Regions from separate parts of the Moritella viscosa genome, predicted to be linked through region 3. Evidence: predicted binding sites of a transcription regulator. Region 3 holds the regulator's gene; each other region holds the start of a gene.

Region 1 (5,494 bases), on a different contig from region 3:
CTTTAATTTCTGCATTAATGGTTTTAACAAAATTAAACGTAAGTTGATCGGTTACAAACCGAGTGCCCTTCTTCACTTGAAATACAGGGTCGGTTGTTAGCTTAATAACTGACGTGTCAGGTACTTCCACCTTGTCAGGCACCTCCACTTTCACAGGTGATTCCGCTACTTTAGAACGATCAACTGACTTAACATCCTTATCACAACCTGCCAAAGCAAGTATTAAAACTAATATTGTGTATTTTTTCATTATCATATTCTTATAAAAAATGGTGCTGCGATTATACACAAATGATAATGATTGTCATTATCACTTACATTGTAAGATTGTATTTTTAAATTATTGGCAAAATAAATATGCAATTACAGTCACAGCAACTAAATGTTCTGAACATTCGCTTAATATCAAAGTAGAAAAAGGTCCTCTTACTATTTCAGGTGACAAAGAGGAACACAAATACCTTTAAATAGAAGGAGTATCACCTTAATTAAAAACTAATTTGTCAGTAACCGCTCTAGAATCCCCGCCCCCCCAAGAAGTTCCCCAAGTTACTACCGAGCCGTCTTTTTTAATGCAGCAAAAGCAGAATCTGTAGAATAAATAACTCTGATATCCGTTAATTCATTAGCAACCGAACTCGAATCACCACCACGTCGACTATTACCCCAAGTGACTACCGAACCGTCTTTTTTTAACGCTGCAAAAGTATCTCCTGCAGGATAAATAACACTGACATCCGTTAATTCACCAGCAACCGCACTAGAATCGCCACCAAAATCAGGCTCACCCCAAGTTACTACTGAACCGTCTTTTTTTAACGCCGCAAAAGCGCCATTAGTCGAATAAATAACGCTGACATCCGTTAATTCACCAGCAACCGCACTAGAATCGCCGCCCCAAGAAGAACCCCAGGTTACTACCGAACCGTCTTTTTTTAATGCTGCAAAAGCAGAAATATTAGAATTAATAATAGGGGCTGGTTTATCCTCAGTGGAAATATCTTTAGTAGAGGTATCTCCAGGATCACCACTACCACATCCCGCTAAAAACAAGCAAATCAGTCCAATTAAAAAAGTGTTTTTCATTCCTATACCTTCATGCAAAATACTAGGTTATATATTAACAATCTCGCGCGATTGATAATGCGTTTCACTATCATTACTGCAATCATAATTACAATCAAGAGTTTAAACACGAGCAATACATTTCGATACAATTGAACACAATTAGATACATTTAAGGACAAATGAACACTATTAGACGCATTTGAGCACTCTTAGATGTAGTATCAGTTAAACACACTACTAAACCAACCAGAATTAAACATATTCAACACCAGAAACCCCAGTAAAGTAAAATAAACTTCGGTATTTTTTATTATTTATAGGTTTATGTGTTGACTATACGACATATAAAAGTAAAATCGCAACTCAGAATAAAAACTCAGTTTAAATGAATAAAAAATCACGGAGAATTCAATGAGTGAAACCAGAAAAAATATATTAGTATTTTTAATCCCGTCTTTATTTGGATTATTTTTCTTTCTTGCACCATTAAGCGTTGATGGTAATTTTACATTCCCACTGGCTTTAATGGCTAAAGGCGTAAAAGGTCTGCTAGGTGACGCGATTCATCCACTCATTACCACGATTATTTGTTTATCAGCACTGATCTCTGTATTTGCTAATACAATTAAACCTGCATTTATTGTTCACTCTGAATTATTAACGCGTTTATTTATTCTTACCCCTATTTGGGTTGTGATCCGTGTTCTTGGTGCTGCATTCACATTATTCGCACTTTATAAGGTTGGTCCAGAGTTCATTTGGAGCGCAAATACCGGCGGGCTAGTATTGCATGATCTATTGCCATCACTTCTTGTTACCTTTTTCTTTGCCGGCTTATTACTGCCATTATTATTAAACTTCGGCTTACTCGAGTTCTTAGGCACTATTTTAAGTAAAGTCATGCGCCCTGTATTTCGTTTGCCAGGTCGTTCTGCTATTGACTGTATTTCATCATGGCTTGGTGATGGTACGGTTGGTGTGATTTTAACAAGTAAACAATATGAAGAAAAAAAATATACACAAAGAGAAGCTGCTGTTGTTGCAACCATGTTTTCACCAGTCGGTATTTCGTTTTCTTTGGTGGTATTAACACAGGTTGGCTTAGAAAATTACTTTGTTCCTTTCTACGCAACAATTTGTCTGTCTGGCATTATCGCAGCAATGATTATTCAGTTTCTGCCACCGCTAAGCTATAAAAAAGACACATACATTGATGGTAGCAAACCAGATCTTGATAACGAACTTATTCCGGAGTCACTGTCAGCTGTCAAATACGGCTACCAACTAGCGCTGGAAAGAGCGAGTAAAGTAAAAGGCATAAAATCAACGTTTAGTGAAGGTCTACAAAATTCATTAGATATGATGTTCGGTGTATTACCAGTGATAATGGCTGTTGGTACGATTGGTTTGGTTATTGCCGAAACAACACCGTTATTTGCATGGTTAGGTGTACCTTTTGTGCCACTATTAGAGCTATTAGATCTACCTGAAGCACAAGCAGCAGCAGAGACGGTACTGGTTGGTTTTACTGATATGTACGTACCATCGATTATCGCAGCATCAACCATTGAGAGCGATATCACTAAGTTCGTGATTGCTGCATTATCTATCTCTCAGCTAATCTTTATGTCGGAAACAGGCTCGGTAATCTTATCAAGTAAGATCCCAGTGAACATCATTGAGTTAATCGCGATCTTCATTCTACGTACATTAGTTACATTACCTGTAATCGCATTATGTGCGCACATGTTGTTCTAATATAACCTCAGTTGCGGCAGTCATGCCGCAACACTTTTTCCAGGCAGTTATCTCCTGCTTACGAAGCTCCGCATCGTAATAACATTTATCATCACTATATTTTCCGACATCTTTTATGGAATTGGTTATACACTTTTTCGATTACAACCTTTTTGTTTCTGCCATCAGGGTTGCTTTCCATAACTGATAGAGCACAACTTTTATATTTCATACGAAAATTGGTGGAATATAAATTCACTCGCCGTTACCACCCTGTAAACCTTTGTACTAAATATAACTAAGATACACTTCATTCATGTAATTTCTTTAACGCCTCACATAAAATAGCAAGGCGATAAAATAACAAGTTTATGGCATTCTACCAACGTCGATACAGCTCATAATATCTTTTAAGTCACACGCTTTATTAAGATAAACGTTTTTTTGATTTTCACTAGTAGTTATTTTAGCTGCAGTGCTACAACCGGAAATATTACCCATTTCACAACTTTTAGCGAAGTACAACAAAGCCCCGCTCTTATCACGAAGAGGCTCTAAACCACGCCAAGCAAAAGTGTAACATGCGTCTGAATCATTATTACTACAACAAGCAGTATGCGCGTCTTGTAAGGGCTTGGGGAATTTATCAACTTCAGCGACGCAAACCTCAGTGACCTTAGCAGGTCTTGGTGGCGGAACCATAACGAAAAAGCTTTTTTCAACCACAACCTCATTTTGCAGTAGCACACTTATGTTCCATTGCCCGTTCAGTAATTCAGCGTCTGATTCGAACTGCCACATCGTATAGTTGCTACGACCAAAATACATCATATCCTGCCAGCTCGTTACCGTGGTCTTTTTACCATTAACTAGCATTTCAGGGTGAGTAACTTGAATTGTCACAGGTAAATGTCTTTGCTGTTTACCGGCTACCTCATCTATCGGCTTAACACTATATTCAAAACCAAAATAGTGACCTTTTTGTGCGGGCACAGCTAAGGTGCGCTTATATTTATAACCAACGGCCTGACCACCATTAATAATTGGCTGAGCCAAACCAGACTGAGTTATTTCAGCCGTGATCAGTTCTGCAGTTAATGACATTTTAGATTCTGTTTCTGTAATCTTGCTATTAGAACAAGCGGCTAAGCTAAGTAAAAGCACTAACGAAGATGCAATTTTTAACACTGAATTATTTTTTACCACACTAATTTCCCTATATTGATAATATTAAGGGGTACATAATAACCAATATATAATAAAATCAAAGTATTATAGTATTGTCTTAATAAATTAATACCGCATTTTAGTTCGTTATGTTTATGCCAGCGTTCAACTATCACTCTCATCATCCAACTTATCGCCAAATACGAGTTAAATCTAATAGAACACTTCTATTGATAAATTTATTTTCCTTGGAATTATATTTCTAAATAAAAACAATATGATTAACTCAGTTGGAACAAACCTTAATCTAAATTATTTAACTAGGAGTGATAATCATGAGTAACTTACTTAACCAAGCAAAAACTATCTACACTGCCGCAAAAGACACAGCAAAAACATCTATCACTGCTGGTTTTGGTGTTTATGGCACCGTCGTTGATGAAGCATCAAAATCATCAGATAAAGCAACGCAACTTTTTGAATCTCTTGTTGAACGCGGTTCGCAAGTTGAACATAATCTAAAAGAGCAAACGTCTTCAATCTTTGCTAAAAAAATCACGTTAGAATCAGTTGAAAATAAAGTGCAAAGTATCACAAGTCGTTTTACTGGTGTTCAAGGCTCAAAATTGAGTGAATTAGAAGGCAAAATGGACCAACTTACTACGCTGGTTGGCGAACTACAGACTAAACCTAAAAAAGTGACTAAAGCACCGGTAACTGTAACTGCTGAAGCATAGTTATTTAACTATCGTGGTTAATTGAAATGAGCCTCCTGACTGGAGGCTTTTTTGATCTTGGAATAGAGTACAAACGGCTTGTTAGAATTGCAAATCACCACTCGGGATTCCCCCTAAACTGGCAAGGTGATGACTTGTATTTTCTGGTGCTACAGCGAATACTTATACTTCACCAGCGCTATTTAATATGGGATTAATCAGTTTCGCCTCATCGCGAGTTTCATGCGTAAATAAAAGTATATTTCCTTCAAAACCAAATGATTCTAGTTTCTCACTCTGATAGCGAGTGATATTAATGCCACCTATAGGGTTACCAATCATTGGAAGTATAATTTTATTATAAATATCAGCTATAGTTTTCTTAGAATCCACATCTAATTCTTCATCTAATTCACAGCCGATCTGAGCAAGCTTAACCTTATCCAAAGGTTCATTATATTCTGTATTCTTATACGTAAACGTTAACCGATATGAAGCCATTTTACGTTCCTTATATATTTACGGTTCGAATAAAATATGCGGGTTAACACTTGAAATTTCAAGCCCTCGATATAAGAATACTACGCGTTGGTAATCGCGCTTAAGTTCTTTATTATATATCTAGCTTTTGCCCCAAACCTCACGTATCCCCAAACCAGAAAAAACTACAGATTTACAGTTTCTACTACTTACACTGTCAGGCATTACATCCGTTAAAAACACCGCAACGTTCATTTCTGTAGCATCCTGTATTCGAGCGCTCAATAGTGCCTTTTGGCAACCTTTACCGCGATAGTCTTCTTGCG
Region 2 (5,494 bases), on a different contig from region 3:
GTATAAGCGGAACTGAAATTATAAATGGGTGAGTTTATATCATTAGGAGTAGCTGAAAAACTCACGGATGAAATCGTCTTTAATTCATCATCCTTATCGTCATTATCAAATACGTCTTCAGAACCGCAAGCTGTAAGCGTTGATAATAGTGCTACCAGTAGTAATTTCTTCATCGTATTTCTTCCATGAGTTGGGATTTAGAGTAACAGATCCATCTTGGCTACTCGGATTGGAAACACATTATCACTATAACTGATCATAAGAAGTACCAATTTAATTTGGTACAAAACGTTGTGTCACCTTTTGTCTAGCGCTCTTATTGGAACGATTTAATTTATTTTAAATGGATTATATTAAATTTAATTATTTAGACTTAAAGGAGTCTAATTAGTAGTAATGATTAACAATTAAAGTTAATTAGTTTCTTACGCAATTTTAAGATATAAAAAGTTATTAAAAATGAGATTACGGTCTCACATTCCATGGAGGTTAACATTTAAATAACAATTGCACTGGATTGGTGTTAATAACCTAGTTGTTGCACCAAATTAGTGCTGTGGAGATATGGGAATATCAGAGTTTAACGTTAAGGTATTGAATTTACGTTGTTTTAATTATTGGCACGGAGGTTGAATTAAGTTTAAGCATATAGATACTCAATATACTCAGGCAAGGAGCTCTTTATGAAGCTAATAAGCGCAATCATTAAACCATTTAAACTCGATGATGTTCGTGAAGCAGTAGCAGATATCGGTGTTGAAGGATTAACAGTGACTGAAGTGAAAGGCTTTGGTCGTCAAAAAGGTCACACTGAATTGTATCGTGGTGCAGAATATCAAGTTGATTTCTTACCTAAAGTTAAGTTGGAAATCGCAACACAGAGTGAAAATGTTGATCGCCTAATTGAAGCTATTAATAGTGCTGCTTATACGGGGAAAATTGGTGATGGTAAGATTTTTGTTTACGATTTAACACAAGTTGTGCGTATCCGTACGGGCGAAATGGACTCAGAAGCAATTTAAAGGAAATAAATTATGCAAGAGCTAACAACTACAGTTACTGAGCTGCGTTTTGCACTCGATACTTTTTACTTTTTAATATCTGGTGTACTTGTGATGTGGATGGCGGCAGGTTTTGCCATGCTTGAAGCTGGCCTCGTTAGATCTAAGAATACAACTGAAATTCTGACAAAGAACATCGTGCTTTATTCAATCGCCTGTATTATGTTTTTACTAGTCGGTTATAACATCATGTATGTTGATAATGCTAAAGGCGGTATTATCCCATCATTTGGTTCTTTAATTGGTTCACAATCTGATGGTGCGGATCACTCATTAGAATCAGATTTCTTCTTCCAAGTTGTATTCGTTGCAACAGCTATGTCTATCGTATCTGGTGCGGTTGCTGAGCGTATGAAATTATGGGCATTCCTCGCTTTCACCGTCGTTTTAACCGGTGTTATCTACCCGATTGAAGGTTATTGGACTTGGGGTGGTGGTTTCTTATCTGAAGCTGGTTTCTCTGATTTCGCTGGTTCTGGTATTGTTCATATGGCTGGTGCGGCTGCTGCATTTGCTGCGGTACTTCTACTGGGTGCTCGTAAGGGTAAATATGGTAAGAACGGTGAAGTGTACCCAATCCCTGGTTCAAATATGCCATTAGCAACATTAGGTGCATTTATCTTATGGATGGGTTGGTTTGGTTTCAATGGTGGCTCACAACTACTACTTTCAGATGCTGCAAATGCAACGGCTGTTGGTCAAATCTTTATGAATACGAACGCGGCGGCTGCGGCTGGTGCTGTAGCAGCATTGCTTATCACTAAAATAATGTGGGGCAAAGCTGACTTAACAATGATTCTTAATGGTGCATTAGCTGGTTTGGTAACTATCACAGCCGACCCTCTGAGTCCTGCCCCAGCATTTGCAACATTATTAGGTGCTTTAGGTGGTGCGTTAGTTGTATTTAGCATCGTAGCATTAGATAAAGCGAAGATTGATGATCCAGTCGGTGCAATCTCTGTACATGGTGTGTGTGGCCTATTCGGTTTAATGGTTGTTCCATTTAGCAATGCTGATGCAACATTCGGTGCTCAAATATACGGTGCAGCTATTATCTTCGCTTGGGTATTCGCAGCAAGTATCTTAGTGTGGGCAGTACTTAAAGCTACAATGGGTATTCGTGTTACTGAAGAAGAAGAAATTACAGGTATGGATATGGCTGACTGTGGTATCGATGCTTACCCTGAGTTTGTATCAGTTAAATAAATACAGTTGATAGTAAGTTATAGCTAATAAAAGCTCAGCAATTGCTGAGCTTTTTATTTGCTTTTTTAAATATAAAAGTTACTTAATCGCGTCGATTTATTCGAAGGTAGATTATTAGAATCCCATTTCTACCTATGATATTATTCATTTAGTTTCCTCATTAGAATTTTAATCCTCCATGTTACTTATTATCGATAACTACGATAGTTTTACGTTTAATTTATTTCAATACTTCTCTGAACTTGGGCAAGACGTTGTAGTTAAGCGTAATGACGAAATTTCACTGGAGCAAATATCTACCCTGTCTCCTGATTATTTAGTTATTTCTCCTGGACCGTGTACACCAAGTGATGCAGGTATTTCATTATCTGTTATTAAACAGTTTGCAGGGAAAATCCCAATTTTAGGTGTTTGCCTTGGGCATCAATCTATTGCTCAAGTATTTGGTGGAAATGTTATCAAAGCTAAAAAAATGATGCATGGTAAAACATCGAAAATTCAGCACAAAGGTAAAGGCGTTTTTACGGGGTTAAATAATCCCTTAACAGTTACGCGTTATCATTCTTTGATTGTTGAAACCTTGACGTTATCTGACGAATTTGAGATCACTGCGTGGACTGAAGATGATAAAGGTGAATTTGATGAGATCATGGCGTTTAAGCATAAAAGCCTCGCATTAGAAGGCGTGCAGTTTCATCCTGAAAGCATTTTAACCGAGCAAGGTAAAGAGTTATTAAATAACTTTCTACTCAGAAACTAGCTAATATCAAGAGATTAACCTTAACCTAAAAATTAGTAAAATTTCTGCAGTTTTATTACATATGAAGCTTGACCTGTGATTGCTTATGTATAATTATTGAATATATATTCACGCGTTGGTGTGGTTAAAGGATTTAGACATTCACTGAGAGGAAAGGAATATGAGCAATAATATAATGGATGTTATTCGGGAAGATTTTGATAATGTAATGGTTCCTAACTATGCTCCAGCTGAGATGATCCCCGTTCGAGGTCAAGGGTCACGCCTTTGGGATCAAAATGGTAATGAATACATTGATTTTGCTGCTGGAATTGCTGTTAGTTGTTTAGGCCATTGCTATCCTCCTTTAGTGAACACGCTGCAAGCACAAAGCCAGAAATTATGGCATGTGAGTAATTTACTTACTAATGAGCCGGCATTAAGGTTAGCTAACAAACTGACAAACGCGACGTTTGCGGATAAAGTATTTTTTGCTAACTCCGGTGCGGAAGCTAATGAAGCGGCGTTAAAGTTAGCGCGTCGTTATGCACATGATAAGTTTGGTGAAGGCAAAGATCAGATCATCGCCTTTAATCAGGGATTCCACGGCAGAACTTTTTTTACTGTCTCTGTGGGGGGGCAATCAACTTACTCGGACGGGTTTGGCCCTAAGCCTGGAGCTATAGAGCATGTTGATTTTAATGATCTTAGTGCATTCGAAGCATTAATCAGCGATAAAACCTGTGCAGTAATAGTGGAACCTTTACAAGGGGAAGGGGGCATACATGCATCTAATCAACAGTTTTTGATTGGTGTGCGTGCGCTTTGTGATAAATATAATGCACTGCTGATATTTGATGAAGTACAAACGGGTGTTGGTCGTACTGGGCATTTTTATGCTTATCAACATACTGATATCAAACCTGATATTTTAACCTCAGCAAAAGGTCTTGGTGCTGGTTTTCCTATTGCGGCAATGCTAACAACAGCGGCTATTGCTGATAGTTTTACTGTGGGTACACATGGCAGTACTTATGGGGGAAACCCGCTTGCTTGTAGTGTTGCGGAGGTTGTTGTTGATACGGTTAATGATGAGGCGTTTTTAGCGCAAGTTAAAGCAAAGTCTACGATTTTCCAAGATGCATTAACTGAGATAAACAATCAATATGCTATTTTTTCTGACATTCGTGGTGAAGGCTTGTTATTAGGTGCCGAATTAACTGAGCAATACCAAGGTCAGGCAATTGCGATTATGAGGCAAGCGGCTCAAGAAGGGTTATTACTATTGGTCGCTGGCGCGAATGTTTTACGTTTTACACCTGCTCTGAATATCCCAGAAGAAGATATTTATGCAGGTATGAAAAAGCTTCGTCTTGCTATCGAAAAATGGCTATCTGCTTAACGCATACCAATATGCGGTTCAGGTTGTACCTATATCATCCCTCACAGCGTTTAATATAGATGTATTGGTTATGATAATGATGTTCGTTGCGTTGTCTATACCGATACTGACATGTTGTTAGCAATAAAATAAAATGCGATCTTGATTGATGATGCAATCTCTTCAGTATGACTTGCGAAGTGAGTGATAGTTTATGTTGAATTACAAGATGAAGATGAAGATGAGTAGCGTAGTGATAAGTCAGTGTTAATTAAGCGATTGAATAAACGACAAGGTAATTCAAAATAAAGCATACGTAATTAAAAATGACGCCTGATTTATTATATAATGAATCAGGCGTTGCTTTTATTATTTTAGTAAACGAGTTGGATTAGCGCGTGCCAAATACAACAATCGTTTTACCATGAGCGGAGATCAACTCTTGCTCTTCAAGCATTTTCAAAATACGGCCAACGGTTTCACGTGAACAACCAACGATTTGACCAATTTCTTGACGAGTAATTTTAATTTGCATACCGTCTGGGTGCGTCATTGCGTCAGGCTGTTTTGCTAAGCTTAATAGCGTTTGTGCAATACGGCCAGTTACGTCTAGGAATGCTAGATCACCAACTTTTTGACTTGTTATCTGTAGACGCTCAGCCATTTGACCTGATAAACGCATTAGGATTTCAGGGTTGACTTGGATTAATTGACGGAATTTTTTATACGAAATCTCTGCTACTTCACATGGTGATTTAGCACGGATCCATGCACTACGTATAGGTTCTTCTGTATCTTCAAATAGGCCTAGTTCACCCATGAAGTCACCTTGATTTAGATAAGAAAGGATCATTTCTTTGCCTTCTTCATCTTTAATTAGAACTGCCACAGAACCTTTAACTATAAAATACAAAGTTTCCGCTTTTTCTCCAGCATGGATCAGGGTACTTTTTGAAGGGTACTTGTGAATATGGCAGTGAGATAAAAACCATTCTAAAGTAGGGTCAGATTGTGGCTTGCCGATAACAACCATGGGTATTCCTCTGTAAGTTATTATAATCGCAAATTATGTCCGTGTTGCGATATTTTAATTTTATTATTATTACT
Region 3 (5,494 bases):
AAAGATCCATAAAAACTCCGGACGTAAAAACAAAAAGTGCCCCTAGAAGGCACTTTAAAATGAATTATCTCGTTATTACAATAACTTGGCTATCCCCTGATGTTGCAATGCAACTCAGGCCGAGATTAAACACTGCTATCAGTTATTTAGCAAAGTATTTTGCGTAAATCTTATCGTAAGTACCGTTCGCTTTAATCGTTTGTAAACCTTTGTTCAATTTAGCTAATAATTCAGTATTACCTTTACGCACTGCGATAGCAAAACCAGCACCAAAGTATTTCGCATCAGTGACGGCTTTACCCACAGTTTCGTAGTTACCACCACTGTGCTTAGTTAACCAATCGTGCGCTACTGCAGAGTCTGAAAATACACCATTTATACGACCATTTTTAAGGTCTAAAAATGCTTTTTGGTATGATGGGAAGTTAAGTAATAATACTTTTTCATCTGCATAAGTATCTGTCATGTAAGCTTGGTGTGATGTACCATTTTGTACACCTACTGCTTTACCTGCTAAATCAGCAACCACATTGTATTTACCTTTTTCAGCCACAAGTACCGCTGAGTTTTCATAATAAATATCAGAAAAATCAACTTGTTTTTGACGTGCTGGCGTTACGTCCATTGCTGCAATTGCAGCATCATAACGGCGGAACTTTAGGCTTGGGATCAAACTATCAAATGACTGGTTAGCAAAACTACACTCAGCTTTTAATTCAGTACAAACTGCGCGGGCGATATCAATATCAAAACCTTGGAATTCGTTATTTTCATCCATCATCTCAAACGGAGGATATGTCGCTTCAGTGACAAATTTTATTTGTTCTGCCGCTGTTACTTGCGCCGCTGCTGAAGTTAGAATTAATGCTGTGAGTAATTTTTTCATTTGGATCAACCTATTCCTAATATTTAAATAATCTAATGTTTTAAGTAATTTGTAAACTGTGGCGTTTGTGGTTGCTGGAAGTGCTCAGCACCACCAAATTCAACAATTCCACCGTTTTCAAGATAACAAACCTGACTAGCGACTTTACGCGCGAAGTCCACTTCGTGCGTAACAACAACCTGCGTAATACCTGTGATAGCTAATGATTTAATGATTTCAGCCACTTGATTAGTGACCTCTGGATCTAACGCCGCTGTCGGTTCATCAAATAACAATACTTCTGGTTTCATCATTAAAGCACGTGCAATCGCGACACGTTGCTGTTGACCACCTGATAAGGCTAATGGAAATACATCGGCTTTATCAGTTAATTGTAATTGCTCAAGGATCTTCATGGCCTCTTCACGAGCGTGTTGTTTTGTTTGCTTTAAAATCTTAACGGGTGCTTCAATTAAGTTATCCATCACAGACATATGCGGCCATAGGTTGTATTGTTGAAATACCATACCTACTTTCTGTCTTAGCATCTGGCTACGCTTAGCTAATTTCTTATCACTCAGTGTGGCAGAAAAATCAAATTTTTCACCGGCAATACTGATAGAGCCATTATCTGGCGTATCAAGTAAATTAAGCACACGCAACAGTGAGCTCTTACCAGCACCACTTGGACCAAGCAGCACTAAAGTTTCGCCTTTTGCACATTTAAGGTCGATGTTTTGTAATACATCAAGTTGACCCCAAGATTTACAGATGTTTTTTAGTTCGATGCTCATAATGGTAACTGAATATAATTTCACTAGATATAAGTATAGTAACCGAACAAACCTCAATATCAACATAAATACTCACTTTAATTCGGTTTTTATGCACAGGTGCCACATTAACCAAATAAACTAGATAAAATCTATCCTGCTGGTATCATATGCATAATTATTCAGTTCATCGCTAACCTAATCCATTTATTCATTGTATTAATGACTTAGTAGCAAACTTTATAAATGAACTATAAAATTAATGACAGTATCATAATAAAACCACATTAATTTTAAGATTAGCAACTTGAATTATAGATGAATCAACTGACATGGTAACAAGTATGAGTGAAAAACAAGATCAGTTAGTAAAAGCATTTAAAGGATTATTAAAAGAAGAGCACCTGGGTTCACAAGGTGACATCGTTGATGCGCTTAAAGATCAAGGTTTTGACAGCGTTAACCAATCGAAAGTATCAAGAATGCTCAGTAAGTTTGGCGCAGTACGCACACGCAATGCCAAGGATGAAATGGTTTATTGCCTCCCTGCGGAGTTAGGTGTGCCAACGATTAGCAGCCAGTTAAAAAGCTTAGTATTAGATATTTCCCATAATGAATGTCTTATTGTGATCCAAACAAGCCCAGGCTCGGCACAATTGATCGCTCGTTTATTAGATTCATTAGGGCGTACTGAAGGAATTTTGGGGACGATAGCAGGCGATGACACTATTTTCATAACCCCGACTAGCACCACTATTATTGCAGAAGTAGATAGTGCAGTAAAAGAGTTGTTTGAGTATCTGTAATAAGCATATTAATGTTTGGCGCAGCGACGATTCGCACGCCAAACATTACTTTCGTTAATCAGTTAATCAGTTAATCAGTTAATCAGTTAATCAGTTAATCATGATCAAATAACACCAGCTCATGATTTTCAACTGTCACTTTCACCACATCACCGATGACCATTGGTTGCTGCATTGATATCGATAATGCCATATTGTTATCTATTAAGGTGATAATGCAATGTGTAGTCATACCTAAGAACTGTTGCTTGCTGATCACTGCGATCCCCCGCTCTGCAAGTGCTAAGTTTAATTGTTGAGGTCGAAGAGCTAGCAGTTTTTGTTCACCAACAGCTGCAGTTAACTTATGCTTACCGCGAATAATACCTAATGCAGTTTGTACACTGTAGTCATCGACGACCACTGCATCTAAATAGTTAACCTTACCTAAGAAGTCTGCAACAAAACGTGTCGCAGGTTGGTTATATAGCTCACTTGGCGTCCCTAATTGCTCAATCTTACCTTGATGAAAAACAGCTAAACGATCGGCAAAAGCAAACGCTTCTTCTTTACTGTGGGTAACAAAGATAGCACTCATGTTATGCGACTTAAGTAAGCCGCGCATCTCTTCAATCAAGTGATGGCGTACCTGACTATCAATATTAGAGAAAGGTTCATCAAGTAATAATAACGCCGGCGAACTTGCCAACGCCCGGGCAATAGCGACACGCTGCTGTTGACCACCCGATAATTGATGTGGATAACGGTCAGCGAATTCGGTCAGATTAACCAGATTAAGTACATAATCCAATTTTTCTTTTTGTTTACTTTTGCTTTGTTTATGTAAACTAAATACGACATTGTCAGTCACTGTTAAATGTGGAAATAATGCGTAATCCTGAAAGATCATACCCACATTACGTTTATCTGGTGCCAGGTTGAATTCACCACTATCAACGACATTACCGTTAATTTCGATGCGACCTTGCGTGGGTGGTAGTAACCCCGCGATCAATTTTAACGTTGTCGTTTTACCACAACCACTTGGGCCTAATAAACACAGAATTTCGTTTTTACCTAAACTCAGATCAAGCCCCATTAAAATATCGACGCCAGCATAACTACAATGCAGATCAGAAATACGTAAAGCAGGAGAAGAAGATAGTGTCATCAGTGCTGTTGCTCCAAAGAACGGTTCAAGAAAATAAGCGGGATTAATCCAACTAACACAATCACAATGGCCGCTAATGCAGCCTGCTCTAACATTTCATCAGAAGCAAACTGAAATACGTAAGTCGCTAGCGTTTCATAGTTAAATGGGCGTAATAACAAAGCCGTTGGCAACTCTTTCATTGATTCAATAAAGACTAACAAAAATGCTGCCAATACACCTTTCCGGATTAAGGGAATATGAATTTTACGGATCATACTATGCGGACGGTGCCCTAGCGTGCGCGTGACCATATCTAGTGACGGCGATATTTTATCAATACTGCTTTCAATAGAACCCACCGCTATCGCAGAAAAACGAATAAGATAAGCAAAAACAAGTGCAAAACTAGTGCCAGTAAAGACCAAACCCGGTGTCCAGTCCCACAACAATTCAGTCATATCATTTAATAAAAAGTCGGCTGACGTTAACGGAATAATAATACCAATAGCTAATACAGTACCGGGTAATGCATAACCCATGGTGCTGATGCGTGCTGGAATAGTCGCATATTTAGAACCGACTAAACGACGGTATAAACCCAATAATATCGCACAAAGAACCGCTAAACCAGCGACAATAACCGCAAGAATTAAGCTGTTTGCACTGTATTGAAAGAACTCCTCAGTCCAAGATTCAGCAAAGTAATGCCATGCATAATTAACTAATACCGTAAACGGTAATAAGAAACCAGCAAACACCAACAACCAGCACCAAACCATCGCCAATAACTTAGCACAGCCCGTTAACTGATAACGCACCTCTTGCTCATGTAGCATGCTTTTTTGAAACACTTGTTGTTTACGACGTGCAAAACGCTCTAAACCGACAAACAATAAGATCACCGATAACGTCATCACCGATAATTGCGCGGCAGCCGTTAAACTACCGTGACCAATCCAAGTATCATAAACCGCAGTGGTTAACGTATTTACCGCGAAATAATTCACCGTAGCAAAATCAGCAACAGTCTCCATCGCGATCAGCGATAAACCAACAGCAATTGCAGGACGCGCAAGGGGTAATGACACACGAATACAGCTCGATAGTGCTGAACTGCCGAGTACACGGCTTGCTTGAATAAGGCTGGTTGATTGTTCCAGAAATGAAGTCCGAGCTAATAAATAAAGATAAGGATATAACACCAATGCTAAAACAGTTGCAGCACCGGGTATGGTTCGGATATCAAAAAACCAATAATCACTGGCACTCTGCCAGCCAAATATACCGCGTAAGGCAATTTGTACCGGTCCAGCATAATCAAACATATCAGTATAAATATAGGCCACAATATAAGCAGGCATGGCCATTGGTAACATCAATGCCCACTGTAAACTTTTACGCCCAGGAAAATCACACATGGCAATAAGCCAAGCGGCAGGTAACGCGATAATACTACTGATTAAACAAACAAGGAAAACAAGTGCGAAGGTATTTTGAACATAGTCGAGAAGTACTGTATCAATAAGGTGTTGAAAAACATCAGCACTGGGACCAATTGCCTGATAAAACAACGCGGCAATAGGTAGCGCTAACATTATCGCAATAAACCAACTACTAGAATGCCAAGAAAAGGCTAACTTATGATTCATGAACGGAAAAATAACTCCTGTTTAGATACGCGAAAAGGCTGGTCAGTTACTAAGTAACTAAACCAACCTTTAAATCAGTCTGTTAACAACCAAATCAGCCGTAACATTCACTGTTAACCCAATGTATTATAGGGCTATACGCTATTCTACAAGTCGAATTTAACTTCATCAAGTAGTCTTAGTGCAGCTTTACGATGTTTTGCAATCTCTGCTACAGGCATGTAGTCAGCATTGAACTCACCCCAAGATGAAACTAGCTTAGATGCTTT

What was found. The regulator ArgR, encoded in region 3, controls arginine synthesis, uptake and breakdown. The targets are predictions, from matches to a motif close to ANTGAATANNTATTCANT.
Region 1: a site for ArgR is predicted at 1,453-1,470, ahead of BT797_RS02995 (YjiH family protein). Genes of this name have one in related genera too.
Region 2: a site for ArgR is predicted at 3,123-3,140, ahead of BT797_RS00025 (aspartate aminotransferase family protein). Genes of this name have one in related genera too.

Annotation. Positions count from the first base shown of each region.
Region 1 is NZ_FPLG01000019.1:10,132-15,625, reverse strand. Features, by position in the region: gene BT797_RS03005 (hypothetical protein) at 1-250, opposite strand, end outside; gene BT797_RS03000 (RCC1 domain-containing protein) at 553-1,086, opposite strand; gene BT797_RS02995 (YjiH family protein) at 1,480-2,826, shown strand; gene BT797_RS02990 (DUF3859 domain-containing protein) at 3,175-4,011, opposite strand; gene BT797_RS02985 (hypothetical protein) at 4,308-4,709, shown strand; gene BT797_RS02980 (hypothetical protein) at 4,872-5,189, opposite strand; gene BT797_RS02975 (GNAT family N-acetyltransferase) at 5,310-5,494, opposite strand, start outside.
Region 2 is NZ_FPLG01000001.1:1,032-6,525, forward strand. Features, by position in the region: gene BT797_RS00005 (PKD domain-containing protein) at 1-173, opposite strand, end outside; gene glnK (P-II family nitrogen regulator) at 684-1,022, shown strand; gene BT797_RS00015 (ammonium transporter) at 1,035-2,267, shown strand; gene BT797_RS00020 (anthranilate synthase component II) at 2,446-3,027, shown strand; gene BT797_RS00025 (aspartate aminotransferase family protein) at 3,203-4,408, shown strand; gene crp (cAMP-activated global transcriptional regulator CRP) at 4,779-5,420, opposite strand.
Region 3 is NZ_FPLG01000087.1:52,114-57,607, forward strand. Features, by position in the region: gene artQ (arginine ABC transporter permease ArtQ) at 1-10, opposite strand, end outside; gene BT797_RS11890 (transporter substrate-binding domain-containing protein) at 143-886, opposite strand; gene artP (arginine ABC transporter ATP-binding protein ArtP) at 919-1,659, opposite strand; gene argR (transcriptional regulator ArgR) at 1,983-2,444, shown strand; gene BT797_RS11905 (ABC transporter ATP-binding protein) at 2,539-3,594, opposite strand; gene BT797_RS11910 (ABC transporter permease) at 3,594-5,225, opposite strand; gene BT797_RS11915 (Fe(3+) ABC transporter substrate-binding protein) at 5,372-5,494, opposite strand, start outside.